DNA from 4 places in the Pararhizobium sp. DWP1-1-3 genome. Region 4 is predicted to be linked to each of the others. Evidence: riboswitches for the same ligand, from Rfam matches in the RefSeq annotation. Region 4 holds a riboswitch; each other region holds the start of a gene.

Region 1 (7,744 bases), on a different contig from region 4:
GTTGAATTTTAATGAGCCGGGCAAGATTTTTGTGCAAATGCGCCCCTCTTTGGCGCAAAATTAGCACTGCTTCACACAAGAGTTGCAGAGCGTGTTTTATCGCAGACAAATTGTGTTCCGTATGCGCCTTCACATTGATTTTCATCCGGCACGAAAAAAAGTGAAAAAAACACGCAATTCATCTTTGGTTAATCTCTCACTAACCATCCGGTAACACTGTCAGGCTAATTGTTTTCCTGCGGCGGGGGATACTTGGCCGCCCGGCTGGATCAGGTTTTGCGTCCCGGCCGGAGCGATCTCCGGGTGTATGCCGGAGCGGCCATGTGTAGCTTTGGCAGACCGCACGGTTCCGCAAGGAACGGGTGCGGTTTTCGCGTTTCTGAGATATCGTTATCCGTGGCCAGGCACAAAAAAAACCGCGCCATTCAAACAAGGGCGCGGTTCGAAGTGTCAGTCTGGGAGAGGGGTTTCAGCCGACGCTGCGTGTGCGGATGAAGCCAAGCGGACCGAAAGGCGCGGACATGACCGTGTTGCGCACACGCGACTGGCTGTCGGGAACCTTCGAGTTCCAGGCGATCTGAACGAAATTTGGCTTGCTGAAGATGAACAACATCGGGGTTTGACCTTGGGTGTGGAGCGTCTTTCGCTCCGTGCTTTGATGGTGCTGATATAAGCCCGTTTTCGCCGAATACAACGAGTATTTTTGCCACGCGATGTCGCTTTTTGGACAGTTCGACATCCGTGCCGCACAAGCCTCGCAGCAGCTTGAAATATCGCGTGAAAAACCGGCATCAAACACGGCGGAAATGCGGCGGAATATGGCTTTTCTTGCGGTGGATGCAATGCTAGATCAGGCGCCATGACAAAGACGATCATGCTTCAGGGAACCGGCTCCGATGTCGGAAAAACGGTACTCGTGGCGGGGCTCTGCCGCATCGCTGCCAATCGCGGCCTGAAGGTCGCTCCGTTCAAGCCGCAGAACATGTCCAACAACGCGGCAGTCTCCGACGATGGCGGCGAGATCGGCCGGGCTCAATGGCTGCAATCGATGGCGGCACGCATCCCATCATCGGTGCATATGAACCCAGTTCTGCTGAAGCCACAGTCCGAGACCGGCAGCCAGATCATCGTCCAGGGCAAGGTGGCGGGGCAGGCGAGAGGGCGCGATTATCAGGCCTTGAAGCCGAAGCTGATGGGCGCCGTCATGGACAGTTTCGAGATCGTCCGGTCCGGCGTCGATCTGGTCGTCGTCGAAGGGGCGGGGTCACCGGCCGAAATCAACCTGCGTGCCGGCGATATCGCCAATATGGGCTTTGCCACGCGCGCCAATGTGCCCGTGGTCCTGATCGGTGACATCGATCGCGGCGGCGTTATCGCGTCGCTAGTTGGCACTCACACCATTTTGTCCGGCGAAGACCGCGCGATGATCAGCGGCTACATCATCAACAAGTTCCGTGGTGACGTGTCGCTGTTTGACGATGGGATCGCAGCGGTGAACGGCTTTACCGGCTGGCCTTGTCTCGGCGTCGTGCCCTGGCTGAAAAGTGCTGCCCGTCTGCCGGCCGAAGATTCCGTGGTTCTGGAAAAGCTGGCGCGAGGCACGGGCAGGGCGCTCAAGGTCGCCGTGCCGGTTCTGTCGCGCATCGCCAATTTCGACGATCTTGATCCTCTGGCTGCCGAACCCGAGGTCGATCTCGTTTTTGTTCGGGCCGGCGAGCGCATTCCCGCTGACGCCGGTCTGGTGGTGATCCCGGGATCGAAGGCGACGATCGCCGATCTCGCCGATTTTCGCGCGCAAGGATGGGACCATGATCTGCAGGCACATGTGCGGCGCGGCGGCCGTGTCATCGGTATCTGCGGCGGCTTTCAGATGCTCGGAGCGCGCGTCACCGATCCGCACGGCATCGAGGGCAATATCAGTGAGATCGAGGGACTTGGCTTGCTCGCAGTCGAAACGGAGATGGCGGCGGAAAAGACGGTGCGTAACAGCAGCGCCCGCTCGGCGATCTACGATGTTGCGCTGGAGGGTTACGAAATCCACCTCGGCCGTACAACGGGTCCCGATTGCGCCCGCCCGGCGGTGATTATCGACGGCCGGGCAGACGGGGCGGTGTCGGCCAACGGCATGGTCAGCGGTACCTATCTGCACGGCCTGTTTGCCAGCGACGCCTATCGTTCGGCACTGCTCAAAAGTTTCGGCATCGAAGGCGGCGGCGAAAACTACCGCATCTCGGTTGACCGTGCGCTCGACGATGTCGCAGCCGAGCTGGAAGCGGTGCTTGAGCCGCGATGGCTCGACAGCCTGATGTCCTGAGCGGGGCGAACCCTTCAGATTTCTCCGGATGCCTCGCGGCGTCTGCGGTCAAGCTCTTCGCTGTAACGGCGCAGCGTATGGCTTTCCGTCAACAGGCCGACGACGCGCCGTTCGATGAGATTGTTGACCACGGCCAGCCCATCGCTCTCCGTGGTGTCGAACAAGGCGGCTGCCTGCTTGGCGTTCATGTTCGGCTGCAGGAAATCGTTGGGAAGGCGGATGAAGCCGGAAAGGTCTTGCTTTTCCTCGCTGGCCTCGATGGGGCTGGCATAGACTTCCGGCACCTGGATGATGCCGGCATATTTTGCGCCATCGACGACGACGACCCGTTGTGTCGATCCAAGCGGAAAATCTCTCCGGAAATCCTCCAGCGTTGCCTGCGCATCGATCGTACGAACGTCGGTACGCATCAGGCGGCCGACGGTGAGGTTCCGGATCCAGCCAACATCATGAGCACTGCGGATGCTCTCACCGCGCAGGTGAAAGCGCCAGGTGGCGAACGAGTAGCCGAAGGTGGTGCGCACAACGAGCGAGGAGGTGATCACGGCTGCCAGAACAAGGACGGTGATGGGGAAGTCGCCGGTGATTTCCAGCGCCAGGAACGTCATCGTCAACGGTCCGCCGATGATGGCAACCGCAAGCGAACTCATGCCGACGACCGCATAGATGACCGGCGTCAGCGTTGCCTGGGCAAAGACGTAGGGCGCGGAAAAGGCAAACAGCTTGCCGAGCAGCGCGCCCATGAACAGCGACGCAAAGAACAGGCCGCCGCGAAAGCCGGAACCGATGGAGACCGCCGAGGCGAGGGATTTCATCAGGAACAGGCCGATCAGCATCGGGATTGCCGGCGAACTGGCGAGATTGAGATGCAGGGCACCGTGACCGGCCGAGAGCACCTGGGGCGACACCAGTGCCAAAAGGCCGACGACGATGCCGCCGAGCGCCGGGCGCGCGGGAGCGGGGATAAAACTGCGTCGGGCAAGCCCCTCGATGAGCGAGACGCCCTTCATCAAGAGGATGCCCATGGCAGCGCAGAAGCAGCCGAGCAGCAATGCCGGCAGATAGTCGGCCGGAACGACGGCGCCGAACTGGCCGACATCGATGGTGAAATCGCCCGCATACAGCCATCGGGCCACGAGATTGGCGATCAGGGCGGAAACGACCACCGGCGTCAGCGACACGATCGTATAGGTGCCGATGATCAGCTCGAAGGCATAGAAGGCACCGGTCAGCGGCGCATTGAACGCGGCGGCAATGGCGCCGGCAGCGCCGCAACCGACCAGGGTGCGCAGATCCGAGCGGCGAAGCTGCAGCGAGATGCCGAGCTTGGAGGCGATGCCGGACGCCAGCTGCGTGTAACCGGCCTCAAGCCCGACGGAGGCACCAAAGCCGTTGGAGATCAGGTTCTGTATCGCGACGACGATGCTGTCGGTGAGCGAGAGACGGCCGCCATGCAGGGCGTTGGCCTCGATCGGATCGACCATCGGCTTCTTGCGCCAGGATGCCAGAAGCATCATCACCAGGCCGAGAATGATCCCACCGGCCACCGGCGCGATCAATACGGAAATTTCGCCCTGCAGATTGCTGGAACTCAGCCTTTCGTCATCGGCAATGCCGAAGATCAGGCTGTGCAGGCGGCTCGATATGATGCTCATCGCGGTGACGGCAAGACCCGACGTTACACCGACGATCATGCCCGCGACGACCAGGCCGAGTTCGCTCCGCCGCGCAAAGGCCCGCATCCGCCCGAGATCGAAAAGCAGCGAGAGATAGCCGAGCCGCCGCAGGTTAAGTTTCGGAATCATCTTCAGCTTCATTGCCTGGCCATCCTGTCTCTGCGCCGTCGTGGGCATTTCCGCTTTTCTTCGAATTGCGAAAACCGCCTGTCTTTTTTTCTACGCAATTTCGGACGCAAAACCGCTGCGCACTTCCGCTGGAATTGCTCTAGAAGGCATGGTCTGGGAGATCAAGCTTAGTCTTGCCGAGGCCGCGCCAAACCATGGCGGCGAGAGAGTGCCGCAATTGACTTGATCCAGGCGAGCGCCTAATCATCGGTCATTGGATGGTTCCCGATATGCCGTTGCATGTTGGGAGTAAATGGGAATGCGACGGGCCGGACCCAGACCGGGCGTCCTTATCGCAGCCGACCCCGCGACTGTAGAACGGTCAGGGTTCGCCATCCGGGAAAGCCGATGTTTCCGGACTGTCCGCATTCGCGGCAGCGGTAAGGATCGGCCCAACCGGAAAAGCCACTGGAGTAGCATCACGATCTGCCGGGGCCGGACGCCTCTAAATCTACGAATCGTCCGCCTCTTCGTGATATCAGTCGATTGCGGTGACGCAATCTGGCGCAAAAACTCCGGGAAGGCGAGGCGGGCCCGTTCGTCCCTTTTGGGGCGTGGCGCCGTGAGCCAGGAGACCTGCCATCCTCAAGGGCCCCGTCTTCGATAGGGCTCGCCCAATCCAGGGAGAGATACTCCCGATGCCAGCACGGAGGTTGTCATGGCTTTATTATCCCGTTCCCGGAACGGCCTGTTTCGCGTTGCCGCGAATGCCGCTTTGCGTGACCCAAGGGTTCCTGTCCTTTCCGGCGCGCGCTGAGGCCAGGATCTTTTCATGACATCGATACTGTCAGGCAGCGTGCTGGTTCTGGGCGGCGCCCGTTCCGGCAAATCCGCTTTCGCCGAAAAACTCGTGACGGCGTCGGGTCTGCGCATCCATTACGTCGCGACCGGAAGGGCCTGGGACGGCGATATGCAGGCAAGAATTAGTGAGCATCGCGATCGCCGCGGCGCCGATTGGCAGACCCATGAGGAACCACTCGACCTTGCCGGCTGCCTGAAGGCGATCGATGCGCCTGATCGCATCGTTCTAATCGATTGCCTGACGCTCTGGGTCACCAATCTGATGATGGAACATCGGGATATCGCGGCGGAATTTGAACGGCTTGCGGCCTATGTGCCGCAGGCCAAGGCCAAGCTGGTCTTCGTTTCGAACGAAGTCGGGCTGGGCATCGTGCCGGAGAACCGGATGGCGCGCGATTTTCGCGACCATGCCGGCCGGCTGCACCAGATCATTGCGGAGATATCCGCAGACGTCTATTTTATCGCGGCTGGATTGCCGCTGAAAATGAAGGGTTGATCCATGACTATTGAAAAGGCCGCCCACGGCAAGATCCCGGCGACCGTCATCACCGGCTTTCTCGGTGCCGGCAAGACGACGATGATCCGTAACATCCTGCAAAATGCCGGCGGCCGGCGCATCGCGCTGATCATCAACGAATTCGGCGATCTCGGCGTCGATGGCGACGTCTTGAAGGGCTGCGGCGCCGAAGCCTGCAGCGAGGACGATATCATCGAGCTGACCAATGGCTGCATCTGCTGCACCGTCGCCGACGATTTCATCCCGACGATGACGAAGCTGCTCGAGCGCGAAAACCGCCCCGACCATATCATCATCGAAACGTCCGGTCTGGCGCTGCCACAGCCGCTGATCGCCGCCTTCAACTGGCCGGATATCCGCACGCAGGTGACCGTCGATGGCGTCATCACCGTCGTAGACAGTGCCGCCGTCGCTGCCGGACGCTTTGCCGACGATCATGACAAGGTCGATGCGCTGCGCGTCAACGACGACAATCTCGATCACGAAAGCCCGATCGAGGAACTGTTCGAAGACCAGCTGACCGCTGCCGACCTGATCATTCTCAACAAAACCGACCTGCTCGATTCGACCGGCCTTGCCTTTGTCCGCAACGAGGTCTCTTCGCGCACCAGCCGCAAGCCGACGATGATCGAGGCGAAGAACGGCGAGGTTTCCGCCGCCGTCCTGCTCGGCCTCGGCGTCGGCACCGAAAGCGACATCGCCAACCGCAGGTCCCATCACGAGATGGAGCACGAGGCCGGTGAAGAGCACAGCCATGACGAATTCGACAGCTTCGTCGTCGAACTGGGTTCGATTGCGGATCCGGCCGCTTTCATCGAAAAGCTGAAGCCGATCATTGCCGAGCATGACGTGCTGCGCCTGAAGGGGTTTGCGGACATTCCCGGCAAGCCGATGCGTCTGCTGATCCAGGGCGTCGGCGCCCGCATCGACCAGTATTTCGACCGCCCCTGGGCTGCCGGCGAAGTGCGCCGCACGCGCCTGGTCGTCATCGGCCTGCACGACATGGATGAAGCCGCCGTGCGTGCCGCGATCGCTGCGGCGGTTTGAGGGCGCTTTGACCGGGCGAGACCATAACCCCTCCCCAACCCCTCCCCACAAGGGGGAGGGGCTTGGACTGCGTTTGCCGCGCCTTTCGTGGCTGTTTGAGCCGTTCGGAGTACGCTTCTTGGATGAGGTTACCGGGTTTGGCATAAGGGTTCGGCAGATAAGCCCCGCCCCCTTGTGGGGAGGGGTTGGGGAGGGGACTTTGCCCAGTCTCAAGGAGGTAACATGCATCTCCTCCTAGCCCAGAAAGGCACGATTACCGACGGCGAGGAGGCGATCGATCTCGGCCAGTCGCCGGCCGATATCCTGTTCCTGTCGGCAGCCGATACCGAGCTTTCGTCGATTGCTGGCGCGCATCGCACGCGTGGAGGAAAGTCGAGCCTGCGGGTGGCAAGCCTTCTGACGCTCAAGCACCCGATGTCGGTCGATACCTATGTCGACCGCACCGCCCGGCATGCCAGGCTGATCATCGTTCGCCCGCTCGGCGGCGCCAGCTATTTCCACTATGTGCTGGAGGCGCTGCATGCAGCCGCCGTCACCCATAAATTCCAGATTGCCGTGCTGCCGGGCTGCGACAAGCCCGATCCGGGGCTGGAGCCTTTTTCGACCGTTTCCGCTGAAGACCGCAACCGCATGTGGGCCTATTTCACCGAAGGCGGCGCCGACAATATGGCGCGGCTGCTGCGCTATGCCGAGGCGCTGATCGACGGCGCGGAAAAACCGGAATCGGCAGCACCGCTGATGAAGGCGGGGATCTGGTGGCCGGGGCAGGGTGTGATCGGGGTCGAGGCTTGGAAAAAGGCTGTTGGGTTTAGTGCTTTCGGCGAGATACCCCCCTCTGTCAGCTCTGCTGACATCTCCCCCTCAAGGGGGGAGATCAACGCGCGGCTTACACGCCAATCCCAAGCGGAATTTGAGATTGCGGAACCTGATGTGGGAATGCGGGAGCGTGCTCCAGCGATCTCCCCCCTTGAGGGGGAGATGCCCGACAGGGCAGAGGGGGGTATGCCTCCGAGAAACAAGAGCATCCCATCCCATTCGACGGTGGTAGCGGGAGAGGGGCTCGAACCCCCGACCGTTGCCCTCTGCTTCTACCGGGCGTTGGTCCAAAGCGGCGAAACAAAACCTGTCGAAGCCTTGATCGAGGCGCTGACCGCCGAAGGGTTGACGGTGCTGCCGGTGTTCGTGTCCAGCCTCAAGGATGCCGTGTCGATCGGTACGCTC
Region 2 (7,744 bases), on a different contig from region 4:
CCGCGCGCACCCGGCAGCTTTGTCCGCTCAGAGACGCTGCCGAGCGTGATCGTCATCGCGATGCTGGCAGCCCTGACCATGGCTTTCATCGCAGCCCGGTTCGGCGCGGTCTTTTCCGCTCTGCAGGACAGCGAAGCGGAAAACCGTCACCTCGCCAAGCATGATCGCCTAACGGGCGTTTTGAACCGCAGCGGTTTCGACGATGTGCTGCATGCCTCGCTTGCCAAGGTCAAGGAACGTCCGTTCTCGCTGCTTTGCCTCGATCTCGACACGTTCAAGGTCGTCAACGACACCTACGGCCATCCGGCCGGCGATGCCGTGCTGAAGACACTGGCCGCCAGGTTTGCCGATCGCGTCGCGGGCCAAGGTTTCGTAGCGCGGCTTGGCGGCGATGAGTTCACAATCATTGTCAATCATACGGTTTCGCACGCTGACGTGATGACGCTTGCCAACGCGCTGATCGCCGATGCGCAGGTTCCGGTGCCGTTCGAGGGACACTTGCTGCGCGTCGGCAGCAGCGTCGGCGTGGCCTTTGCGCCCGAACACGGCAACATTGCCCGCGAAATCGTCCCCCTGGCTGACCAGGCGCTGTACCTGGCCAAGAACCGCGGCCGCAATCGAGTCCAGACGGCCGATGATCTGGTTGTCGCGGATCGCATCCCGCGTACCGGACAGGCTGCCTGATCAGCGTCCGGATGCCGGAATATTGTAGGGCGTGATGACTTCCACCGCCGACAGCCGGGCAATACCTTGTCCGGCCAGTGCGCTCTTTTTTCCCAAGATTGCCCGGAACGCGGTGCGTATGTCGGCCTTCAGGTCGTGGTGCAGGATGAAATGGATCTGCCCAGTGCGCAGGAATTCGAGGTTTCCGGCATCGAGGTCATGTGCCACGAATATGGAGCAGGCCCGGTTTGCGGCAGCAAAGGCGGCCAGCACCGCGCGGTTGCCGCCGCCGATCGAATAGACGGCGTTGATGCCCGGATGGTTTGACAGCGCTTCGGCCGTCAGTGCGCCGGTTGCGTCGTCGCGGCCAAACCCCTCGCTGATTTCAACGATGCCGATCGACGGATAGCGGTCGCGCAAGGTGCGGCGAAAGCCGATTTCCCGTTCTTCTTCGCCGCGAAACCGGCTGCTCGACAGGGTGGCAAGGACGATCGCCGGCTGCCCGGAAAAGCGTTCGCCGATCAGGTAGGCAGCTGTTTCGCCGGCTGCCCTGTTGTCTGCTCCGGCATAGGCGGTGCGTGGCGCATTGGGCAGGTCGGTGACCAACGTGACGACGGGAATGCCGGATTGTTCGAGCCGCGCCACGGCGGCGCTGATCTCGGGCACATCCGGCGCCTTCAGGACAACCCCGTCAGTGCCGCGCAGGCGCACCCGGTCGAGCAACTGGACGATCTCCTGCGGGCGCATGGTTTCGGCGAAATGAAAGCGGGACCGGAAGATCGTCGGCAGAAATGTCAGGCTTTCGCTTTCGAACGCATCCCGGACGGCGTCGGTAAAGCGGTCGGGCGCCTCCATGATGACGTCGATGCCGAATTTGCGGCCCTGGATCTCGACGCCGGGCTGCTGTTTTTCCAACTCGCGAATTGCGGCGCGCACGCGCAGTTCGGTCTGTTTGCGCACACCGGGGCGAGCGTTGAGGACACGATCGACCGTGGCGACACTGAGGCCGGCCTGAAAGGCGATGTCCTTGACCCGAAATTCGTGCGCCATCGCCGTTCCGTTCTGATGGTTTTTTGAGGTGTTTCTGCTCTATATCAGCTTCCCCCTCGGCGTATAGTGCGGTCAACGACAGACATCCGGCGGGAGGAAATGGGGATGAAAACCGACAATAGTGTGGAGCAGCGTGCGGATCGGATATGGCTGACGGAAGCCGCCTGCGATCTTGAGGATTTCCGCGCCGAGGTGGAGCGCACGACATCGCTTGCCGACTATCCGCATGCCGCAGCGATCGAGAAAAACGTTTTGATCTATGACAGCGCCAGCGTGCTGAAGGCGGCAGCTTCACACGAGGGGCGCCGGGCGGTACTGGCCGAGATCTGCGAGGCCTTTGCGACAGGGCCCGGCGTCGTCGTGCTGAAGCGGGCTTTCGAGGATACGGCCGTCATCGATATCGCGAGCGGCATTTTCGACGATATCATCAACGAGCAGCACCAGACCAGCACGGGCGGTGGCGATCATTTTGCCAAGCCGGGCGCCAATGACCGAATCTGGAATTCGCTGGAAAAGCACTGCCTGCGCGACCCTGAAAATTTTGCCGCCTACTATGGCAACGCCCTGATCGCTTTGGTCAGCGAAGCCTGGCTCGGGCCGAGCTACCAGATGACGGCGCAGGTCAACCGGGTCAATCCGGGCGGGGCGGCGCAATCGGCACACCGGGACTATCATCTCGGCTTCTTGACCTCGTCCGTCATCGAGCAGTTTCCGGCACATGTTCATCGGCTGTCGCCGGTCCTGACGCTGCAGGGGGCGGTGGCGCATTGCGACATGCCGCTGGAAAGCGGGCCGACTTTGTTCCTGCCCTACAGCCAGACCTATGTTCCCGGCTATCTGGCGCTGAAACGCCAGGAGTTTCGCGATTATTTCGATCGCCACCATGTGCAGTTGCGGCTGTCGAAGGGCGATCTGGTGTTCTTCAATCCGGCGCTGTTCCATGCGGCGGGAACCAATCGTTCCGAAGGGATCAAGCGGGTGGCAAACCTGTTGCAGGTTTCCTCCGCTTTCGGGCGGGCGATGGAGACTGTCAACCGGCAGCGCATGAGCGCCGTGCTCTATCCCGCCTTGAAGGCGATGCTGGCGGATGGGCGCTTGTCTGGCAGCGAAGCCGCTTGCGCCATCGCATCCTGTGCCGAGGGCTATTCGTTCCCGACCAATCTCGACCGGGATCCACCGTTGGGCGGGCTTGCCCCCAAGACGCAGGCGCAGTTGATGCACGAAGCTCTGTCCGGCGGCTGGGAGGAAAGTGCATTCGTAGCGGCGCTTGCCGCGCAATCGGAGAAGAAGCTCAGCTAACGGACCGATGTCTTGCAATTTGAACTCCTGCCCGAATGCCGGGCGGGAGTTTTTTGGCATCGGCGATATCGAAATGGAGGAAAGACAATGAGCACTGACTATGGCCGTCTGGACGGCAAGATCGCAATCGTTACCGGTGGAACGCAAGGCCTGGGAGCGGCGATCGCGACGCTGTTTGCCGAGCGCGGCGCGGCCGGCATCGTCATCTGCGGCCGCAATGCCACCAAAGGCGAGGCCAAGGCGGCCGAGATCGGCAAGGCGACCGGAACCCGGGTCGTCTATGTGCAGGCCGATCTGGAAAAGGTCGAGGATGCGCGCAAGGTGGTTGCCGCCTGCGACAGGGAATTTGGCCGGGTCGATGCGCTGGTCAACGCGGCCGCGATTACCGATCGTGGCACGATCCTCGATACCAGCCCGGAACTGTTCGACCGGATGTTTGCCATCAATGTGCGCGCGCCGTTCTTTCTGATGCAGGAAACGATCAACGTCATGCGCCGGGAAAAAATCGAGGGGACCATCGTCAATATCGGGTCGATGTCGGCCATGGCCGGGCAGCCTTTCATCTCTGCCTATTGCGCGTCCAAGGGCGCGCTGGAAACGCTGACCAAGAACACGGCCTACGCGGTGCTGCGCAACCGGATCCGCGTCAATGGCCTGAACATCGGCTGGATGGCATCCGAAGGTGAGGACCGCATTCAGCGCGAATTCCACGGATCACCTGCCGACTGGCTGGAAAAGGCTGCGGTCAGCCAACCCTTCGGCCGCTTGGTCGATCCTGCGGAAGTGGCGCGCGCCTGCGCCTATCTGTCGTCGGCGGAATCCGGCCTGATGACCGGTTCGATGATTTGCTTCGACCAGTCGATCTGGGGTGCTTATGACGGATCGCCGCATCCGGTCGCGGCGATCTGACAAGAACCGGCGTGCCGCCTTGCAAACGGCGGCCCGCTATGGCCATATCGTTTCGTTCAGGTGCCTGCGCAAGCAGGAGAATCGGGAATCCGGTGAAAATCCGGGACGTGCCCAGCGCTGTAACGGGGACGGCTTTGCTTTTACGAATCTCTGAATCATTTCAGAGTTCTGCCACTGGATCTTCAATCGATCCGGGAAGGCGGCAAAACCGGATGATCCGCAGTCAGAAGACCGGCCTGACGAGATGGACCAGCCCCGCGCGGACGGCGGGAGGTTTCGCATTGTTGGGGATCAAACGATGCAAACTGAACCACAAGACCGCCTTGTGAGGGCGGACGCATTTTCATCGGACGAGCGCGCCGCCGTCTACCGCGCCATCGAAACCCGCCGCGACGTGCGCGACCAGTTCCTGCCGGCGCCCTTGCCGGACGCGCTCATCGGGCGGTTGCTCGCTGCCGCACACAGCGCGCCGTCGGTCGGCTTCATGCAGCCATGGAATTTCATCGTCGTCCGGGACGAGGACCGGCGCGCTCGTGTTTTCGAAGCCTTCCAGCGGGCCAACGAAGAGGCGGCGCTGATGTTCGAGGGCGAGGTGCGGGACAAATACCGGTCGTTGAAGCTTGAAGGGATCCGCAAGGCGCCCGTCAGCATCTGCGTCACCTGTGATCCGACCCGGGCAGGCAAGGTCGTTCTCGGCCGGACGCACAATCGGCGCATGGATGCCTTTTCCACCGTCTGCGCGGTGCAGAATCTCTGGCTTGCTGCACGGGCCGAAGGCGTCGGCGTCGGCTGGGTCAGCATTTTTCACGAACGCGACATCAAGGACGTGCTCGACATCCCCGGTCATGTCGACATCATCGCCTGGCTCTGCCTTGGTTATGTCGACACGCTCTATGCCGAGCCGGAACTGGCCGTCAAAGGCTGGCGCCAGCGCTTGCCGCTCAAGGATTTGGTGTTTTCCGATTGCTGGGGTGCGCGACCAGTCGATTGATCAGTTGGTCTGCTGTAGTTCCTGATATCCGGGGCCGGTTGGATGCCTGAGGTCGATCGAGGTTTCCTGCGAAGGCAGGAAGCTCGGGCCGACAACGCGAACCTTGTTGTCCTGCGGATTGTAAGGCCGGTCGGCAACGGGGGTCTTCACCTCGACCGGGTCGGCCTTCTTGCGGGTGCGAACCTCGATAACGCCTTTGCCGTCGTCCGGCGTGCTCTGTGGTATCGCCGTGCGTCCGGCGGGAGCGCAGCCGCACTGACCGGGCTGGCTGAAATCGCGGGTCTTGTAGGCGAAAGCCGACGGCAGGTCGGCATAGGGTTCGCCGGTGGCGGCGGAGACCATCTGGTTTGTCTCTTCGGTCGCCAAGGCATGATAGTAGAGCGCCGTCTCCGCTCCCGGACACCGCCGCTGGCAGGTTTCGGCATCGCGCTGGAAATCGGCCGGGGACGAGTTCGACGAGATCGGGAAGAACGCGCCGTCGCAGGTACGCACGCACATGGTGCGCAGGCTGCCCGGATAGTCCGCGCTTGGACCAAAGCCGTCATCCGGCGTGGCGAAGTCGGCGTTGCTGCCGCGCATGTCCGGCTCGTCTTCACTGATCGGCGGCAGATCGTTCAGGATGTTGCGGTGGGTTTCCGGTTCTTCGACGGCGGCACTGAGGACTTCATCCTCCTCCTCGGCGCAGCGATTGGCGGCAAGCGCTGCGTGGATGCGCCGCCGGGTGATGTCGCTGGCGCCCCCTTCCAGAAGATTCTGCCGACGGGCTTTCAGCGTTTCGAGATCCATCTCCATCTGAGAGATTTCGGCGTCGAGGCTGTAGCAGGCGTCTTCGTTCGGGCCACCGACAATGATGACGCTGCCGGAACTGCATCCCAGCCGTCTCAGATCGCTGCGCGCCTGCCGCAGATCCAGGTTCTGGCGGGAGATCGCGCTGGTGTAGTCGCGCAGATTGGCATTGGAGGCGACGATCTTCGGCAGGCTGGCAAGGCGGGCATTCAGCCGTTCGCACACAGCCGAGGCATCGGCCGTGGTCGTCATGACCAGAAGAAGCGGAGCGATCAGCGCCGCAAAGGATTTCGAACGGAAGGTCACGTGTTCCTCTCGCCTGAGCATACCGGCACGTGCCGGGTACGAAGGAACATCCTGCGCACTCTGACTTTGCCCTTATCATAACGTCATTCGACGGTGCTGCAACGGTTGCTGCATGGCAGCGTTAACGGCAGGCGGGAGTTTAATGCGAGGCGAGGCGGGAGAGCCACAATCGGCGGCTCTCCCGGGGCAAGGCAATTATGCCGCCCGGGCGGTTTCCAGGGACATTGGCCTTTCCAGCACCGATCCGCCGATTTCCGCGACGCTTTTCATCCGTTCCAGAAGGTCGGGCGTAACCTCCCAGGCAACGGCCACGGCGTAGACGGAACCGATCCGCTGCGGTTCGCCGATACGCTCGCCGGGGCAGCCCATCCGCCTGAACATGCGCTCCAGGAAGACATCGGTGACCGTGACGATGTGGCTGAGACCGGACGACAGCCCGAGTTCGCCAACGCCGCACATCAGTTCCGCCGCCGCAATCGTCACCTGATTGGAGCCGCGATCCTGCGAGATGGTCGGATCGATGCAGAAACGGCTGGATTCCCAGACGGACGCGCTGCGCACCTGCGGATTGTCACCAAGCAGGATCGGGAACGTGTCATCCAGCATGTTGGGTCCAAGCGTCGGCAGCAGCCGCAGCGCACCGCGCAGGCGGCCCGTCTGCTCCGAATAGGAGAGCACGTAGAGCGGATTGGCATCATCATAGTGATCGATCTCCCAGTCGCCGCGAAGCGAGACATCCCATTTCAACAAATCGTGAAAGACACGCTTGCGCAGCCGGAACATGGCGTCGAGATCGCGCGGATGCTGCTTGCCGGTGTTGCGATTGAAAATCCTGATCATTGTTTTGCTCCTGTGTTCGTATGCGAGGAGCAAATGCTGTCAGGGATCGCCGGCCGGCATAACTGTCGGTAGTGACAGGTTTCCAATGCACGCGGACAAGTTTCTCCTGACGGGAGGTCCGCAAGGACATCCCGTCAGGAGAAACAGGGGAGGTGATATCGGGCTGGCGCGCGCAGCGCCGCGTGGGGAAATCAGAACGTCGGAATGAGATCGCGACGGACGGCCTGGGCAACAGCCTGGGTATTGGAAACGACGTTCAGCTTTCGGCGGGCATTGGTCATGAAGAAGCGGACGGTGCGTTCGGAAATGCCGAGGATCGTACCGATTTCCCAATAACTCTTGCCGGCAGCGGTCCAGCCGAGCACTTCTGTTTCACGATGGGTCAACATCTTGGCACCATGCTCCGAAAGCTCAATCCGGCTGTCGTTTTCCAGAACGGATGCGTGGAAAAGATTGGCCAGCAGTTGAAAGTCGCGCAAATGGTTGCGCCGGTAGGCCGGCCACTCTTCTGCTGGGACATCGGCATGGATCGCCAAAAAGGCCAGGCGGCGTGTGGGTGTCGGAAGTGGCAACGTCACGCCGTCGATGCCAAGCCCCAATCGCACGGCGGCGGAAAAGAGCGGTTCACTTTCCGGATGAAGTTGGCGGGCGGCCGCCCAGTCCACCGGCCTGATGCCGCCCATGGTAAGCCGAAGGATAGGGTCGATCCGCCGAAATCCTTCATCGAGATAGGTTCTGGCCGCGCAGGTACTGAAGGTATGATTTAGCCGGTGAATCGCGAAGCCTGACGCCAGAACATCGACATCTGCGTACAGTAGATTTGCAATACAGAAAGTGCTGCGCATCAAGGCGAAAAACCGTTTTGCTTCAACGAGTTTCTCGTTTTCCATAATGTCCAGC
Region 3 (7,744 bases), on a different contig from region 4:
AAAATGTAACACAAATAGTAGGTGAGGCGACCGTTCCGGATGCGGGCGACTTCAACAATCGGTGATTTGTACCGGCTGTCATTTTTAGTGAACTTTCGATCGACTGGAGTAAGCCTGCAATGCTTCTGAAAAACGATACCGACACGGTTATTATCGACCGGTTGCAGAAAGCGGCGTTCGGATATTTTCTGGAGTTCGTCAATCCCGAAAACGGCTTGATTGCAGATACCTCGTTGCCGGATGCTCCCTCGAGTATTGCTGCGACCGGCTTTGGCCTTTCCGCCTATCCCACCGGCGTTGAGAGAGGCTGGATGAGCAGGCAGGATGCTGCTGCCAGGACGCTGGTCACCTTGCGATTCTTTGCGCAAAGCCCGCAAAGCCGCAACAAGGATGCGACCGGCTACAAGGGGCTCTACTACCACTTTCTCGACATGAAGACCGGTCTGCGGACATGGCGCAGCGAGCTTTCGCTGATCGACAGCGCGCTTCTGATCGCCGGCATGATCACCGCGGCTGCCTATTTCAATCAGGACAATGAGGTCGAGACGGAGATCCGGTCTCACGTCGATATGCTCTATGCCCGGGCGAACTGGGCGTGGGCACTCGACGGCAAGGGCGCCTTGTGGCTCGGATGGAAGCCCCGGACGGGCTTTATGCCCTATCACTGGGAATCCTACAGCGAAGCGATCATTCTCTATACGCTGGCTCTGGCCTCGCCATCCTATCCGATCGGCAAGGAAAGCTATGATGCCTTTGCCGGGAAATTCGATTGGATGACGGTCAAGGGCAAGCCGTTCCTCTACGCCGGGCCGCTGTTCATTCATCTGTTTTCACATGCATGGATCGATTTCCGGGGCATCCGCGATGGGGCTGTCGCGGCGCATGATACGGATTATTTTGAAAACACGCGTCGTGCCATTGCCGTTCAGCGCGATTATGCGATCGCCAATCCCGGCAATTTTACCGGCTATGGTGCCGACACTTGGGGGCTGACATCCTGTGACGGCCCGCAGCGTCCGCGCCGTTTGCAGGATGGACGGCGCCAGCAATTTGCAGGCTACGCTGCGCGCGGTGCGCCGCTCGGGCCGGACGATGGCACGCTTGCACCCTGGGCACCGCTGGCATGCCTGCCGTTCGAACCGCAGGCGGCGATGTCGGCGACAAGGCATATCCTTTCGAGCTATCCCGACGTCGTTGACGAGGGCCGTTTTATCGGCAGTTTCAATCCCAGCGTTCCCGGCAAGACGGCTGAAGGGTGGATCAACAACCGTTGCGTCGGTCTTGACCACGGGCTGTTGGTGATGATGATCGAGAACTATCGCACAGGCCTTTACTGGAACATGCTGCGCGAAACACCGGTTATCCGGCGCGGCCTCAGACGGGCAGGCTTTTCTGGCGGATGGCTTTAAGGTAAACGGGCTGCCATGCGATGACGGGCGGCCCCTTTGGACGAAAATCGAAAATCAAGCAGTTTTTGCGAGGGCGATCGAGGGCAGGCAGAGGCCGCCACCGCCTGGCAGGCGGAGCATTTTCCGCAGGTTGCCGTATCGCTGGGGGTAAAAGGCGGCGATTTTCTGCCGGTCACCGAGGCATGGCGCCGTGATGGCGATATGGTCGCCGGCCTGCTGGACTATCAGAACCGTTTTGCCACCGGCATGGATGACCGCGTCAGGGCCGCCCATCTCATTTCCTTCTACAGCCATCATCTCAGCATCGCGGCTGCAGCGGTCTATCTGGGGACGATGCTCGTTCCGGACCTCAGCCCGGATGGCCTGGCGTTCCGTTTCGAGCCCGTCGTTCCGCACGATCGCATTTCCCCCATGGAAATGCGTCCATCCGATATCAGCCGTCTTCATTTTCGCTTGGAGCGTTTTGTGCGTGGCGACGACCGGGCATTACTGTTTCACGATCTATTTGTCGCAAGCGTCCTTCCGGTGATCGACGCGCTGCACGCACGCACTGGCCTCTCTCCTGTCGCGCAATGGCGGCTGGCGGCCGATGGCATTGCGGGCGCTTTCCTAGAGGTTGGTACAGCCTTGGGCGACGAGGAGCGCGCCATGGCTGAGGCACTTGCCATCATCAATAGAACGGGATCGCCGCTTTTCTCTAATGCCGTGCGCTATCAGCGAATTGAGGCTGTTTGCGATGGCGTTGCGGTCGAGCGCGTGTTCCGCCTGCGAAGCGGCTGCTGTCTCTACTATCGAACAGAGGGCGGGGATTTCTGCGATGTTTGCGTTCTTCTCGATACGAAGACGCAAAGAGACCGCCTGCACGCCCATATCGAGCGTACCGGCGGCCTCTGATTGCCGTTGCCGCGCAAGCAATGCCTGCGCGGCAACGATTTAGGCTCAGGCCGATTTCAGAAGCTTGTCGTTCAGGTAGCCGGAGATCACGCCGAGCACGATCCAGAATGCCAGTGTCGTTGCCAAGGCGGCGACCGCGAATTCCGCTCCGAGAACGGCCGGAACCGGGCTCGAAATATCAGACGGCTGCGGCGCACCATAGGCATGCGGTGCGGCGATCAGGACGAGCCCGATGATCTTTGCAAGGATTTCATCGCGCAGGACGATGAGATAGACCCCGGCGACAGCGAGAACGATGGTTGCGATCCACCAGATCTGCCGGTCATGCAGATCGGCGGCCGGAAAGCCCGGCAACTCCGGCGGCAGGCCGATGGCGGGCAGAAGATGAACCGTCAACCAGCCGCACGCGCCCCACACTGCGCCGTTGCGCAGGGTGATCGGATAGTTGAAGGCGAGACTGGCACCCGCGAGCAACAGGCCGAAGCCGGCGCCGGCCACCAGATTGGCAAGAAGCGTGCCGGAGAACCGGCTCATGCCGAACATGATGCCGCCCTCGTCTTCATGTTCGCCCTCATGGGCGTAGGCCGGCGTGACCGGCGACAGTGCCGACAGCATTTCGCCGATCACCGAAGAGTGGTTGAGCGACGAATGCTGCTGCTGGCCTTCTGTCGCCGCCGGCGGTTCGGCAGCGGGTTCCTTGACCTCATATTCCTCAGCATGAAGGATGAGCGGGACCACCCGCAATTCCTGCGCCGCCGTCATGAAGACGCCAGCGATCAATCCAGCCACCAATGCGGCCAGCAGTGTTTTGACAATCATTTGATACCCCCAAATTCAAGCGGAGCCGATCTCTCGTCAGTGCTCAACGCTTGTCGTGTTTCAATTCCTCAAGGCAAAAACCGCCCGATGCCAGAGCATGGGCGCAGCCCGCGGCCGCGCGATTTCCAAAAGGAAATCCGCCATCCGCTTCACCGATAGAATGTGGAAAGCCCTCAAGCCTTCCACGGCTCACATCAATGGCACGGGAAGCCGTAGGAATGGCGGACGTCGTGGGCGGTATCATGCAGCACGGCCGAATTGGCAAGGCCGGCGCCGAAAACCAGGAAGCCGCCGATCAACAGGGCGAGAATAGCCGTGGTAATGCGGTCGTTGAGCGAAAGCGGAACGCTTGAAACTGTAGTCGTAGCCATGACAACCTCCGTGATGGCGCGTGGGAAATATCCCACCAATTGGGCACCATGCCCCTCATCAACCGGCAGGTTTCCTGGCTCGCGGCGTCAGGCGCTTTCGCGCCAAGGAGCTTGTCTCACCTTCCCGGGGCAGGGGCCAAGGGCCCGTCGCCGCAGTGGTTTCTACCGGCTGCACATACCGGCATGACAAACTCTGACCGCTCTACAGTCGCGGGGTCGGCCGTGATAAAGATGCCCAGAATGGGTCCATCCGTCACGTTCCCATTTACTCCCCGAAAGCACCTCGCCGCCAGGGAACCAATTGATCCAACGATGATTATGCCGTCGCCCCGGTCATGTCAATTCAGCGCTGCGACCTACAATGACGCATTGTCTGTCTTGATTTTTTAGTACAATATCTAAATCTGATATGTAATGGATTGCCGAATACTCCCTGGTTGCAACTGGTTGCCTCGCGGTAACACTCCGTGGTTGTTTTTTTACGGAAAATACTCTTCTCAAATGATGGAACAATAGTTCTTTAGGAACCTTGGCATAGGGTAAACCGCGCTGATACGCGAAGAATCCTCCACAGAGAAAACCATGAACGCGGCGAGGTCCGAACAGGAATTCCAGAATATTCTTCGCCGCTTGGGAATTGCGCTTGACGCTTCTCAGATCGGTGTGTGGGAGCACGACACCCAGAAAGACGAAGTCGTCTGGGATCTGCAGATGCACCGGCTCTACGCGACTGGCAAGACCAAAAAGCGGGTCAAGGCGGAAGTCTGGATGAACGCGATCCATCCTGAGGATTTTGCTCAAGCCCAAGCCGACTTCGATCGGGCGATTTTGACCAAGGACGTTTATTGTTCGGAATACCGGATCATTCTGGCAGATGGCGAAACACGCTACCTGCGTTCGCGTGCCTATTGTTTTGAGGAAGACGGCCATATCACCTTCATCGGAGCCGAATGGGATGTCACAGCTGACGTGCTGCTCAATCGCGAACTGCGGCGGCAGAAGGCGATCGCCGAGGCGCGCGCTGTCGCGCTGGAAGCAACCACGGAGCGGATCGAATATGCAGCCGAGCACGATTACCTAACGGGACTTCCCAATCGCCGGTTCTTCGACCGGCGATTGGCGGAACTCGCCGGCGAGACCGGCCCCGAAAAGCTGGCGATCCTGCATATCGGCCTCGACCGGTTCAAGCAGATCAACGACACCGCTGGCCACGCAGCCGGAGACGACGTTTTGAAATCCTGCGCCCGGCAGATCGAAGCCGGCGTGCCGAAGAACTCGTTCATCGCGCGTGTCAGCGGCGACGAATTTGCGGTTCTGATCGCAAACTTTACCTCGCTGGATGATCTCAAACACCGCGCTGAGCAGCTGGCGCAGCAATTGAAGCAGTCTGTCTGGCATAATGATGAGGTCTTGCGGACCGGCGCCTCGATGGGGGTCGCGGCGGCGAGCGGCCGCAATATCGCCAGCCTGCTGGCGGAATCCGACATCGCGCTGCAACGGGCCAAAAAACTCGGACGGGGCAGGGTAGAAGTGTACTCGGCGCACTTGAAGGCGCAGCTCAACAACGAGCAGCGCGTCGGCCGGCAATTGGCGCATGGACTGGAGAAAGGGGAGTTCATTCCCTACTATCAGGCTCAGGTCAATGCGCGGACCCGGCGCATTGTCGGAATGGAGGTCCTGGCACGCTGGCGCCATTCAAAGCGCGGAATGATTTTGCCGGGCGAATTCATCAAGGTTGCGAGCAGTCTCGGCCGGCTAGATGACCTCGACGCTGCCATCCTGAGGGCGGCGCTCAAGGATCGGCAGGCCTGGATGCGGCAGGGTGTGCAGGTTCCGCGTATCGCGGTGAACGTTTCGGCCGCCCGTCTGTCGGATCCGCTTTTGATGGATCAATTAAAACATCTGGATATTCAGCCGGATATGCTGTCATTCGAATTGCTGGAAACCATTTTTCTGGACGATAGCGAGGATGAGGTGTTTTCCAATGTGGCCGGTTTGAAGGCCATGGGCATCGACATCGAGATCGATGATTTCGGCTCCGGCCACGCGTCGATCATCGGGCTGGTGAAGCTGAAACCGCGAAGAATGAAAATCGACCGGCAACTGGTGATGCCGACCACGACATCCCGCGAACAGACGCGTTTATTGCGTTCCATCATCGACATCGCCAAAGCGCTGCACATCGAAGTCATCGCCGAGGGCGTCGAGACGCTGGAGCACGCCAAACTTTTGACGCGCCTTGGATGCGATATCCTGCAAGGCTATGCGATCGCCTATCCCGTTCCGGCGGACGATATGCTGGCTCGGTTGATGCAGGACCAGGAACAGAGCCTCGTTGCGCAGTCCTGACGGCGTAAAACGTTTCCTGCTTCCTATTGTATCAACAGGTCCTGCATGGCGCCGATGATGCGGCGGTGCTGGTGCGCGTGGCGTGTTCGGATGCTGGTAGCGGCATAGACGGCCTGTTGAATATGGGGAGCGTCTGTGATCGGAAAGGCGGCGCCTTCGCGTTCGAGCCGCAAGGCAGTGCTACGGGTGACATAGGCAGCGCCGCCCAGCGTTTTAAGCAGACCGGTAATGGCGATATTCTGTCCAGAGGCCAGGGGAGCCGAGGACAGCTGCGGCAGGGCCAGACGATGTGCCCGGTCGAATGCCGGTGAATAGACGGCCTGGATGTATTTTTCGGGCAGTAACTCACTGACCGTCCGCGCCGTCGTGCCGACCAGCGTATAGGTCATGTCACCGATCCGCTCATAGTGAAGATCCGGCAGATAGTGTGGCGTATAGAGGATGGCGAGATCGAGATCGCCGGCCGCCAGATCACGGTTCATCTGATTGGAGTAATCGGTTTCCATATAGATTGAGGTCGTCGGCAGTTCGGTGCGGACGGCCGATAGCCATTGTCCGGCAAAGGCTTCGGCCAGATCATGCTGGATACCCAGCCGCATCGAGCGCTCGTAGGTGCCGGCGTTTTCCACCGCCCGCGTCGCCTCATGCCATTGGTGCTGTAGCGCCTTGGCATGATCGAGAAACCGCAGGCCGGATGCTGTCGGCACCGTGCCGCCCTTGTTGCGGATGAAGAGCTTGCGGTCGAACTGCGCTTCCAGCGCCTTGACGCGATGGGAAACCGTGGATTGCGTGATGTTCAACCGGTCCGCCGTGCGGTTGAAGCTGCGGGTTTCCATCAGGTCGAGGAAGGTTTCGATGAGGTCGATCTGCATGGATGTGTCCCGTGCGTTGTGGTTCAGACCCCTCCCCAACCCTCCCCACAAGGGGGAGGGAGTTTACCGAGAATGCCGTCCGCTCTTTGCAACGTCCGCTTTTTGCAAGAAGTACAGAAGGCGAGACGGAGCACTGTCGCTCCCTCCCCCTTGTGGGGAGGGTTGGGGAGGGGTTTTTCTTCATCCCCCAATCTAATCGAATTCTTCGATCAATAAAGCGAATTCTGGCTGCTTGATGCCATCGTGCTTCGTTGCGAAAACTGATCCCAAACAAGGGAACATACATGTCGAATTTGCCGTCTTATGCGCGCGTCGTGATCATCGGGGGAGGTGCTGTCGGGGCATCCTGTCTCTACCATCTGGCCAAGGCCGGATGGACGGACTGCGTGCTTCTGGAAAAGAACGAATTGACGGCCGGATCGACCTGGCATGCGGCCGGCAATGTGCCGACATTCTCGTCGTCCTGGTCGATCATGAACATGCAGCGCTATTCGGCGTCGCTCTACCGCGAACTCGGCGATCTCGTCGATTATCCGATGAACTACCATGTCACAGGCTCGATACGGCTTGGCCATTCCAAGGAGCGGCTGCAGGAATTCAAGCGCGTCGTCGGCATGGGCCGTTATCAGGGCATGGACCTCGACATCCTGTCGCCTGATCAGATCAAGTCGAAATATCCCTTTCTCGAAACCCATGATCTCACCGGCGCACTCTACGATCCCTATGACGGCGACATCGATCCGGCGCAACTGACGCAGGCCTTGGCAAAGGGCGCCCGGGATATGGGCGCAAAGATTTTCCGCTTCTGTCCCGCCACCGGTGCGCGCCGGGAGAACGACGAGTGGGTGATCTCGACGCCACAGGGCGAGATTCGCTGTGAGAAGGTTGTCAACGCCGCTGGTTATTATGCCCGCGAGGTCGGCAAATGGTTCGGCCGCGATGTGCCGATGATGGTGATGAGCCATCAATATATGCTGTTCGAGGAAATTCCGGAGCTGGCCGCGTGGTCGAAGGAAGCCGGGCACAAGCT
Region 4 (7,744 bases):
CTCGTCGGCGATAACGGTGCCGGCAAATCGACGCTGATCAAGATTGTTTCCGGCGTCTATGGCCCGTCCTCCGGCACGATCACCATCGAGGGCGAGACGGTCGCGATGTCCAGCGCCACCATGGCCCGCTCGCACGGCATCGAGGTGGTCTATCAGGATCTGGCGCTGGCCGACCAGCAGACGGTCTATATGAACATGTTCCTCGGACGCGAACTCACCAACGGCATCGGCCTGCTCGATCGCAAGACGATGATTTCGGAAACGGAAAAGCTGGTGAAGGAACTCGACGTGCGCATCCCCTCGGCGCACGCGACGATCCGCGATCTGTCCGGCGGCCAGCGTCAGGGCGTTGCGATTGCGCGGGCCACCCGCTGGGCAAAGAAGCTGATCCTGCTCGACGAACCCACGGCGGCGCTCGGGGTCGCGGAAACCGCGAAGGTCGAGGAAATCGTGCAATCGCTGAAGTCGCGCAATATCGGCGTGCTGATCATCAGCCACAGCCTCGATCAGGTGTTCAAGCTGTCGGACCGGATCTGCGTTCTGAGGCGTGGCAAACAGATCGGCATCCGCAGGACTGCGGAGACCAACAAGAACGAGATCGTCTCGATGATCACCGGTGTCAGCTGACGCCGGGACTTACGCCGTCTTGACAGCCAGCGTGTTTGCCTGCGCTGGCCCATAGGCCCGCATGAATGTCCGCACGGCATTGCGGGCCGCAATGTCCAGTTCTGCTTCCGTCGGCGTGACGCCAAACAGCGTGCTCATCTGCAGGTCGGCATTGACCAGTGCCAGAAATTGACGCGCCGCAACGTCGAAATCGTCTGCCTGCAAAAGGCCCTTGTGGGCGAGCCGGGCAAAAAGTGCGGCCAGTGCCGTGCCGATCTTGCCAGGGCCATGCTGGCGCCAGCTTTCGAACAGGTGCGGATAACGCTCGCCTTCGGACTGGACCAGCTTGCGCAGGAATTTTCCATCCTGGTTGCAGATGCAATTGTGGCTGAGGCGCACGGCAAAGGCGACGAGATCGTCTTCGAGATTGTCCGGCTTCTCGGGAAAGGTTGAGAGAGTGGTGAACAGCATGGCGTTTGCCCGGTCCATCACGTCCTCGACCACGGCGGTGAACAGGTTCTCTTTTTCGCGATAGTGGTTGTAGACGGTCTGACGCGAGACGCAGGCTTCGGCGGCGATCTCGTCGATGCTGGCGCCGGTAAAGCCTTGACGGCAAAAGACTTGGGCGGCGGCTTCCAGAATGGACTTGCGCTTGGCACATTGCCCGCGCTGGCTATGCACGGACATTTTCGGCACTGTGTCATGATTGGTTTTCATCGGCCGAAGATAATGCCTCTTGACGTTTTAGACAATGGTGTCTAATTTTACAGCTCTGTCCAATAATATTGACACGGCTTGCCAAGCAGGCGTCCTCCCAAGCACCGCGCGCCCTTGGCAACGATCACGGTGAACTCCTGAGAGCAACGCGGCGCCAGACCGACCCGGTTTTGTGCGGCCGTTTTCTGAAAGATGCCCCCCATGACGTCCTCCTTCTTCCGGACTGCCCTCATCCTCGGCCTGTTGTCGGCCATCGGCCCGTTTGCCATAGACATGTACCTGCCGGCGCTGCCCTCGATCGGGCAGGACCTTGGCGCCGAGAACCATATCGTGCAGCTGAGCCTGCTCGCCTTCTTCGTCTCCTTTGCGGTGGCGCAGCTGGTCTACGGTCCCCTGTCCGATATGTGGGGCCGCAAGGCGCCGCTCTATATCGGTATCGGCATCTTTGCGCTCGCCAGCATCGGCTGCGCATTGGCAAGCGATATCGAAACGCTGATCGCCTTCCGCTTCCTGCAGGGGATCGGCGGAGCTGCCGGCATGGTCATCCCGCGCGCCATCGTTCGCGACATGCATACCGGCGTGCAGGCCGCCCGGCTGATGTCGCTGTTGATGCTGGTGTTCAGCATCTCGCCGATCCTGGCGCCGCTGACCGGCAGTGCCGTCATCGAGTTCTACGGCTGGCGCGGCGTGTTCTGGGCGGTGATGATCGCCGCCTTCATCGGCCTCATCCTGCTGGCGACGCAATTGCAGGAAACCCGCCTGAGGGAGCACCGTGCCGGGAGTGGCCTGCGCAGCGCCATGGCTGCCTACGGCCTGCTGCTCAGGGACAAGAATTTTCTGACGCTGACCTTCATCGGCGGCCTCGGCATTTCCAGCTTCCTCGTCTATCTCGCCAACTCGCCCTTCGTGCTGATCGACTATTACGGCCTGTCGCCGACGCAATACAGCTTTGCCTTCTCGATCAATGCCGTGTCGTTCTTCGCGGTATCGCAGGCGACCGGCTGGTTCGGCGAACGGTTTGGGCTCGTCCGGGTCATGCGCATCGCCGTTGCAGCCTTCGCGCTGACCATGGCGGCGATGGCCATCGTCATGAGCCTCGGCTTCAACCAGCTGCCGGTGATGGCCGCGTTCCTGTTCGTCGGTTACGGCTTTCTCGGTCTGGTCATTCCGACCAGTGCGGTATTGGCGCTGGAAGACCACGGCGAAATCGCCGGCACGGCATCGTCGCTGATGGGAACGCTGCATTTCGTCACCGCCGCCGTCGCCATGGTGATCGCCTCGGTGTTCTTCGACGGCACGGCCGTTCCGATGGCCACGGGCATCGCGCTCTGCGCCGTCGGCGCGCTGCTGCTCACCCAGGCCACCATCGGCCGCCGCCGTGCAGCTGCCGCTGCCGAGTGATAGGTGGTTCGTCGTCCCGGCCGGTCCAGACGGGCGCCCGGCGGCCCACGCGCGTGGCTCATTACTGATACCGGGGCCACTGTCCCGGGCGGCTGCCCCACTATCCACAGCCGATTGCCGTGGCGGGCATTAACTCCCCATTATCCACAAAGCTGCAAAAAATATGCACCGCAAGGCATGTTTCCGATGTCTACACATTGACGTTATTTTCCTGTCGTATACTATATCTAGTGTTAAAGGTTCCTCCAAATCGCAAGGTAGGGAGGCTAAGAGGGAATGCGGTGCGCTTGGCCATAAAGGCAGGCAAAACCGGAGCTGCCCCCGCAACTGTAAGCGGCGAGCGTCTGTTTCATTTCAGGTCACTGAAGCATCAGGCTTCGGGAAGACGGAATGGACGCCACGACCCGCAAGCCAGGAGACCTGCATTGAACAAAACGTCCACGGGCGGGGTGCCCGGAAGGTCGCGTGATGTGCAGCGGAATGATTCCGCTTTGGATTGCGTTCTTCCGATGCCCGCCAAAAAGGCTTCGGGGTGAAGGCATGTCAGTCAATCGAATTCGCAGACCAAGATATGCGGGATCGGCGGCGCAGGCCTAACCTCCCGCAAGTATCGCAATACAAGACCCCACGATCGGATCCGCGTGCAGCGGCTCGGAGCCTTTCGTGTGCCAGCAATATCACAGACCACGAGGACCATCATGAACATTACCGTCTACAGCAAGCCTTTCTGCGTCCAGTGCACCGCGACCTATCGCGCGCTCGATCGCGAAGGCATCGACTATCAGGTCGTCGACATTTCCAAGGACGAGGACGCCTTCGCGAAGGTGATCGGCCTCGGATACCAGCAGGTTCCGGTGGTGATTGCGGGCCAGGACCATTGGGCTGGATTCCGTCCGGACAAGATCAACGCGCTGTCCTGAGCGCGGCCTGAGTGCGGGTGGACAAGCGATGGGCCTGATCGTCTACTATTCCAGCCTGTCGGAAAATACCCATCGCTTCGTCGCCAAGCTCGGTTTGAAATCGGCCCGTATTCCCGTCAGCAGTGGCGCGGAAACGCCCGATGTGCGCGAACCCTTCGTCCTCATCCTGCCGACCTATTGCGGCGATGACGGCAAGGGGGCTGTTCCCAAGCAGGTGATCCGCTTTCTCAACAACGCGGACAACCGATCCCTCATCCGGGGCGTGATCGCCGCCGGCAACAGCAATTTCGGCGAGACGTTCGGTCTCGCGGGCAATGTCATCTCGGATAAATGCCGGGTGCCGTACCTCTACAGGTTCGAGCTTCTGGGCACGGACGAGGACGTCGCCAATGTCATCAATGGATTGGAACGATTTTGGACGTCTCAACGCTCGAACGCCCTTTGAAGGTCACTGAACAGGCGATTGACTATCACGCGCTGAACGCGATGCTGAACCTCTATGACGACGAGGGCAGGATCCAGCTGGACAAGGACAGGCTGGCGGCGAAGCAGTATTTCCTCCAGCACGTCAACCAGAACACCGTGTTCTTCCATAATCTGCGGGAGAAGCTCGATTATCTGGTGACCGAGGGCTATTACGAGCGCGAGGTTCTCGACCAGTATTCGTTCAACTTCGTGCGCGACCTCTACGATCACGCCTATGCCAAGAAATTCCGTTTCCCGACCTTCCTCGGCGCCTTCAAGTATTACACCAGCTACACGCTGAAGACCTTCGACGGAAAACGCTATCTCGAGCGCTACGAAGACCGCATCTGCATGGTGGCGCTGGCGCTGGCGCAGGGCAACGAGGCGACGGCCCGCGACATGGTCGACGAGATCATTTCCGGCCGCTTCCAGCCTGCAACGCCAACCTTCCTCAATGCCGGCAAGAAGCAGCGCGGCGAGCTCGTTTCCTGCTTTCTGCTGCGCGTCGAAGACAATATGGAATCGATCGCGCGCGGCATCAATTCAGCGCTGCAACTGTCCAAGCGCGGCGGCGGCGTTGCCCTGTCGCTGACCAATATCCGCGAGGCCGGTGCGCCGATCAAGCAGATCGAAAACCAGTCGTCCGGTATCATTCCGGTGATGAAGCTGCTGGAAGACAGTTTTTCCTATGCCAACCAGCTTGGCGCCCGCCAGGGGGCAGGGGCCGTCTATCTCAACGCCCATCACCCCGATATCATGCGCTTTCTCGATACCAAGCGCGAAAATGCCGACGAGAAGATCCGCATCAAGACGCTGTCGCTCGGCGTCGTCGTGCCCGATATCACCTTCGAGCTGGCGAAGAACAACGAGGACATGTATCTGTTTTCACCCTACGACGTGGAGCGCGTCTACGGTGTGCCGTTCACCGAAATCTCGGTCACGGAAAAGTACCGCGAGATGGCGGACGATGCCCGCATTTCCAAGAAGAAGATCAAGGCGCGCGAATTCTTCCAGGTTCTGGCTGAAATCCAGTTCGAGAGCGGCTATCCCTACATCATGTTCGAAGACACGGTGAACCGGGCCAATCCGATCGCCGGCCGCATCACCATGAGCAATCTCTGCTCGGAAATTCTGCAGGTGAGCGAGGCCAGCGAATATAATGACGACCTATCCTACGAGCATATGGGCAAGGACATTTCCTGCAATCTCGGCTCGCTGAACATTGCCGCCGCGATGGACAGCTCCGATTTCGGCAAGACCATCGAGACGTCGATCCGGGCGCTGACCGCCGTTTCCGACATGAGCCATATCTCCTCGGTGCCGTCGATCGAGAAAGGCAATGACGACAGCCACGCCATCGGCCTCGGCCAGATGAACCTGCACGGCTATCTCGCCCGCGAGCGCATCCACTACGGCTCGGACGAAGGCGTCGATTTCACCAATATCTATTTCTACACGGTGACCTACCATGCCATCCGGGCATCGAACCGGATCGCCGTCGAGCGCGGGTCGAGCTTCAAGGGTTTTGAGAACTCGAAATACGCTTCCGGCGACTATTTCGACAAATACACCGAGAAGGAATGGGTGCCGGCGACCGGGCGTGTCGCCGAACTGTTCGAGACCGCCGGCATCCACATCCCGACGCAGGAAGACTGGCTGGCCCTGAAGTCGGATGTCATGGCGAGCGGCCTCTATAACCAGAACCTCCAGGCCGTGCCGCCGACGGGATCGATCTCCTATATCAACCACTCGACCTCCTCGATCCATCCGATCGTCTCGAAGATCGAGATCCGCAAGGAGGGCAAGATCGGACGCGTCTACTATCCGGCGCCGTTCATGACCAACGACAATCTCGACTATTACCAGGACGCCTATGAGATCGGCCCTGATAAGATCATCGATACCTATGCGGCGGCAACGCAGCATGTCGATCAGGGCCTTTCACTGACCCTGTTCTTCCGCGATACGGCAACGACGCGCGATATCAACAAGGCGCAGATCTATGCCTGGAAAAAGGGCATCAAGACGATCTACTACATCCGCCTTCGCCAGATGGCGTTGTCCGGCACCGAGGTGCAGGGCTGCGTGTCGTGCAGTTTGTGATTTGAGGCCCTGCCGTTTCAGTCACGCTCGAGCCCGGAGCCCCCCTCATCCGACTGCCGGCGCCTTCTCCCCGATGGGGAGAAGAGACGAGCGGCTAGCGCGAGGGGTTCTCCTCTCCCCGTGCGGAGAGGGCAGGGTGAGGGGGCCAGGCGCCCTGTAAGATTTATTGAGGAAAGACATGCCCATGAACATCGCCATCAAGCCAGTTTCGCGCGTGCGCGCCATCAACTGGAACCGCATCGAGGACGACAAGGACCTGGAAGTCTGGAACCGGCTGACCGGGAATTTCTGGCTGCCGGAAAAGGTGCCGCTCTCCAACGACATTCCATCCTGGGCGACGCTGCGGCCGGAAGAGCAGCAGTTGACGATCCGCGTCTTCACCGGACTGACCCTGCTGGATACGATCCAGACCAGCATCGGCGCGCCAAAGCTGATGGAAGATGCGATCACCCAGCATGAGGAGGCCGTCTATTCCAACATCTCCTTCATGGAAGCGGTGCATGCCCGCTCCTATTCCTCGATCTTCTCGACGCTCTGCTCGACGCCGGATGTCGACGACGCCTATCGCTGGTCGGAGGAAAACGAGCACCTGCAGCGCAAGTCGGCTCTCATCCTCGAACACTATCGCAATCCCGATCCGCTGAAGCGCAAGGTCGCCAGTGTCTTTCTCGAGAGCTTCCTGTTTTATTCCGGTTTCTACCTGCCGATGTTCTGGTCGAGCCGGGCAAAATTGACCAATACCGCCGACATGATCCGCCTGATCATCCGCGACGAGGCGGTGCACGGCTACTACATCGGCTACAAGTTCCAGAAAGGACTGGAGCGGCTGAGCGCGCAAAAACAGCAGGAGATCAAGGACTTTGCCTATGAACTCCTGTTCGAGCTTTATGACAATGAGGCCAAATATACCGAAACGCTTTATGACGGCGTCGGGCTGACCGAGGACGTGAAGAAATTCCTGCACTACAACGCCAACAAGGCGCTGATGAACCTCGGCTATGAGGCACTGTTTCCGCCGGAGGCCTGCAAGGTCAATCCCGCGATCCTCTCGGCGCTATCGCCGAACGCCGACGAGAACCATGACTTCTTCTCCGGTTCCGGCTCATCCTACGTCATCGGCAAGGCCGTCGCGACCGAGGACGACGACTGGGATTTTTAAAGGGATTTTCCCTTCACCTTTTCGGCTGCCGCCCTCGGCGCAGCCGATCCATCTCCGGCACTCGATGCCCCGCCGATGCAATTGTAACCGTAACGTACTCCCCACCGATCTGAAAAAGGCGATACATAATCCGGGCTGATCGTTGAGGCATGCCTTAACGCAGCAGGTAAAACGCACAGGATATGTATCCGCCGGCCAAACCAGGTACCAGATCGATGCCGACAGACACGGCGCAGAGGGGTTTGTGGAAGCTCATGCTGAAGTTGCCCGCCCTGCGCGGCCAGCTTCAGCTTCTCAGTGTGCGGAATGCAGGCCTGCTCACTCTTTGCGACGCTTTTCACGATGCCAGCTCTACGCTCGATTCCTTGAGGAA

What was found. A riboswitch is a leader RNA that binds a small molecule or an ion and turns the genes downstream of it on or off. The one in region 4 is predicted to bind cobalamin.
Region 1: it holds a riboswitch for cobalamin, as region 4 does, so the genes downstream of both, cobU (bifunctional adenosylcobinamide kinase/adenosylcobinamide-phosphate guanylyltransferase) here and nrdH (glutaredoxin-like protein NrdH) in region 4, are expected to answer to the same signal.
Region 2: it holds a riboswitch for cobalamin, as region 4 does, so the genes downstream of both, bluB (5,6-dimethylbenzimidazole synthase) here and nrdH (glutaredoxin-like protein NrdH) in region 4, are expected to answer to the same signal.
Region 3: it holds a riboswitch for cobalamin, as region 4 does, so the genes downstream of both, ACP7BS_RS01255 (CbtB domain-containing protein) here and nrdH (glutaredoxin-like protein NrdH) in region 4, are expected to answer to the same signal.

The regions. Positions count from the first base shown of each region.
Region 1 covers NZ_JAFCTR010000001.1:597,099-604,842, forward strand. Annotated here, with positions in the region: gene ACP7BS_RS02980 (hypothetical protein) at 470-799, opposite strand; gene ACP7BS_RS02985 (cobyric acid synthase) at 860-2,314, shown strand; gene ACP7BS_RS02990 (chloride channel protein) at 2,329-4,119, opposite strand; cobalamin riboswitch at 4,361-4,756, shown strand; gene cobU (bifunctional adenosylcobinamide kinase/adenosylcobinamide-phosphate guanylyltransferase) at 4,931-5,455, shown strand; gene cobW (cobalamin biosynthesis protein CobW) at 5,459-6,523, shown strand; gene cobN (cobaltochelatase subunit CobN) at 6,746-7,744, shown strand, end outside.
Region 2 covers NZ_JAFCTR010000001.1:730,288-738,031, forward strand. Annotated here, with positions in the region: gene ACP7BS_RS03595 (diguanylate cyclase domain-containing protein) at 1-684, shown strand, start outside; gene ACP7BS_RS03600 (LacI family DNA-binding transcriptional regulator) at 685-1,713, opposite strand; gene ACP7BS_RS03605 (phytanoyl-CoA dioxygenase family protein) at 1,819-3,012, shown strand; gene ACP7BS_RS03610 (SDR family oxidoreductase) at 3,100-3,921, shown strand; cobalamin riboswitch at 3,962-4,175, shown strand; gene bluB (5,6-dimethylbenzimidazole synthase) at 4,220-4,912, shown strand; gene ACP7BS_RS03620 (DUF2865 domain-containing protein) at 4,913-6,025, opposite strand; gene ACP7BS_RS03625 (acyl-homoserine-lactone synthase) at 6,200-6,844, opposite strand; gene ACP7BS_RS03630 (helix-turn-helix transcriptional regulator) at 7,036-7,744, opposite strand, start outside.
Region 3 covers NZ_JAFCTR010000001.1:259,890-267,633, forward strand. Annotated here, with positions in the region: gene ACP7BS_RS01240 (glucoamylase family protein) at 120-1,409, shown strand; gene ACP7BS_RS01245 ((2Fe-2S)-binding protein) at 1,446-2,303, shown strand; gene ACP7BS_RS01250 (CbtA family protein) at 2,349-3,122, opposite strand; gene ACP7BS_RS01255 (CbtB domain-containing protein) at 3,317-3,493, opposite strand; cobalamin riboswitch at 3,541-3,810, opposite strand; gene ACP7BS_RS01260 (bifunctional diguanylate cyclase/phosphodiesterase) at 4,076-5,842, shown strand; gene ACP7BS_RS01265 (LysR family transcriptional regulator) at 5,866-6,714, opposite strand; gene ACP7BS_RS01270 (GcvT family protein) at 6,999-7,744, shown strand, end outside.
Region 4 covers NZ_JAFCTR010000008.1:6,141-13,884, reverse strand. Annotated here, with positions in the region: gene ACP7BS_RS17065 (ATP-binding cassette domain-containing protein) at 1-627, shown strand, start outside; gene ACP7BS_RS17060 (TetR/AcrR family transcriptional regulator) at 637-1,293, opposite strand; gene ACP7BS_RS17055 (multidrug effflux MFS transporter) at 1,525-2,724, shown strand; cobalamin riboswitch at 2,945-3,166, shown strand; gene nrdH (glutaredoxin-like protein NrdH) at 3,423-3,644, shown strand; gene nrdI (class Ib ribonucleoside-diphosphate reductase assembly flavoprotein NrdI) at 3,673-4,089, shown strand; gene nrdE (class 1b ribonucleoside-diphosphate reductase subunit alpha) at 4,059-6,212, shown strand; gene nrdF (class 1b ribonucleoside-diphosphate reductase subunit beta) at 6,397-7,371, shown strand; gene ACP7BS_RS17030 (hypothetical protein) at 7,587-7,744, shown strand, end outside.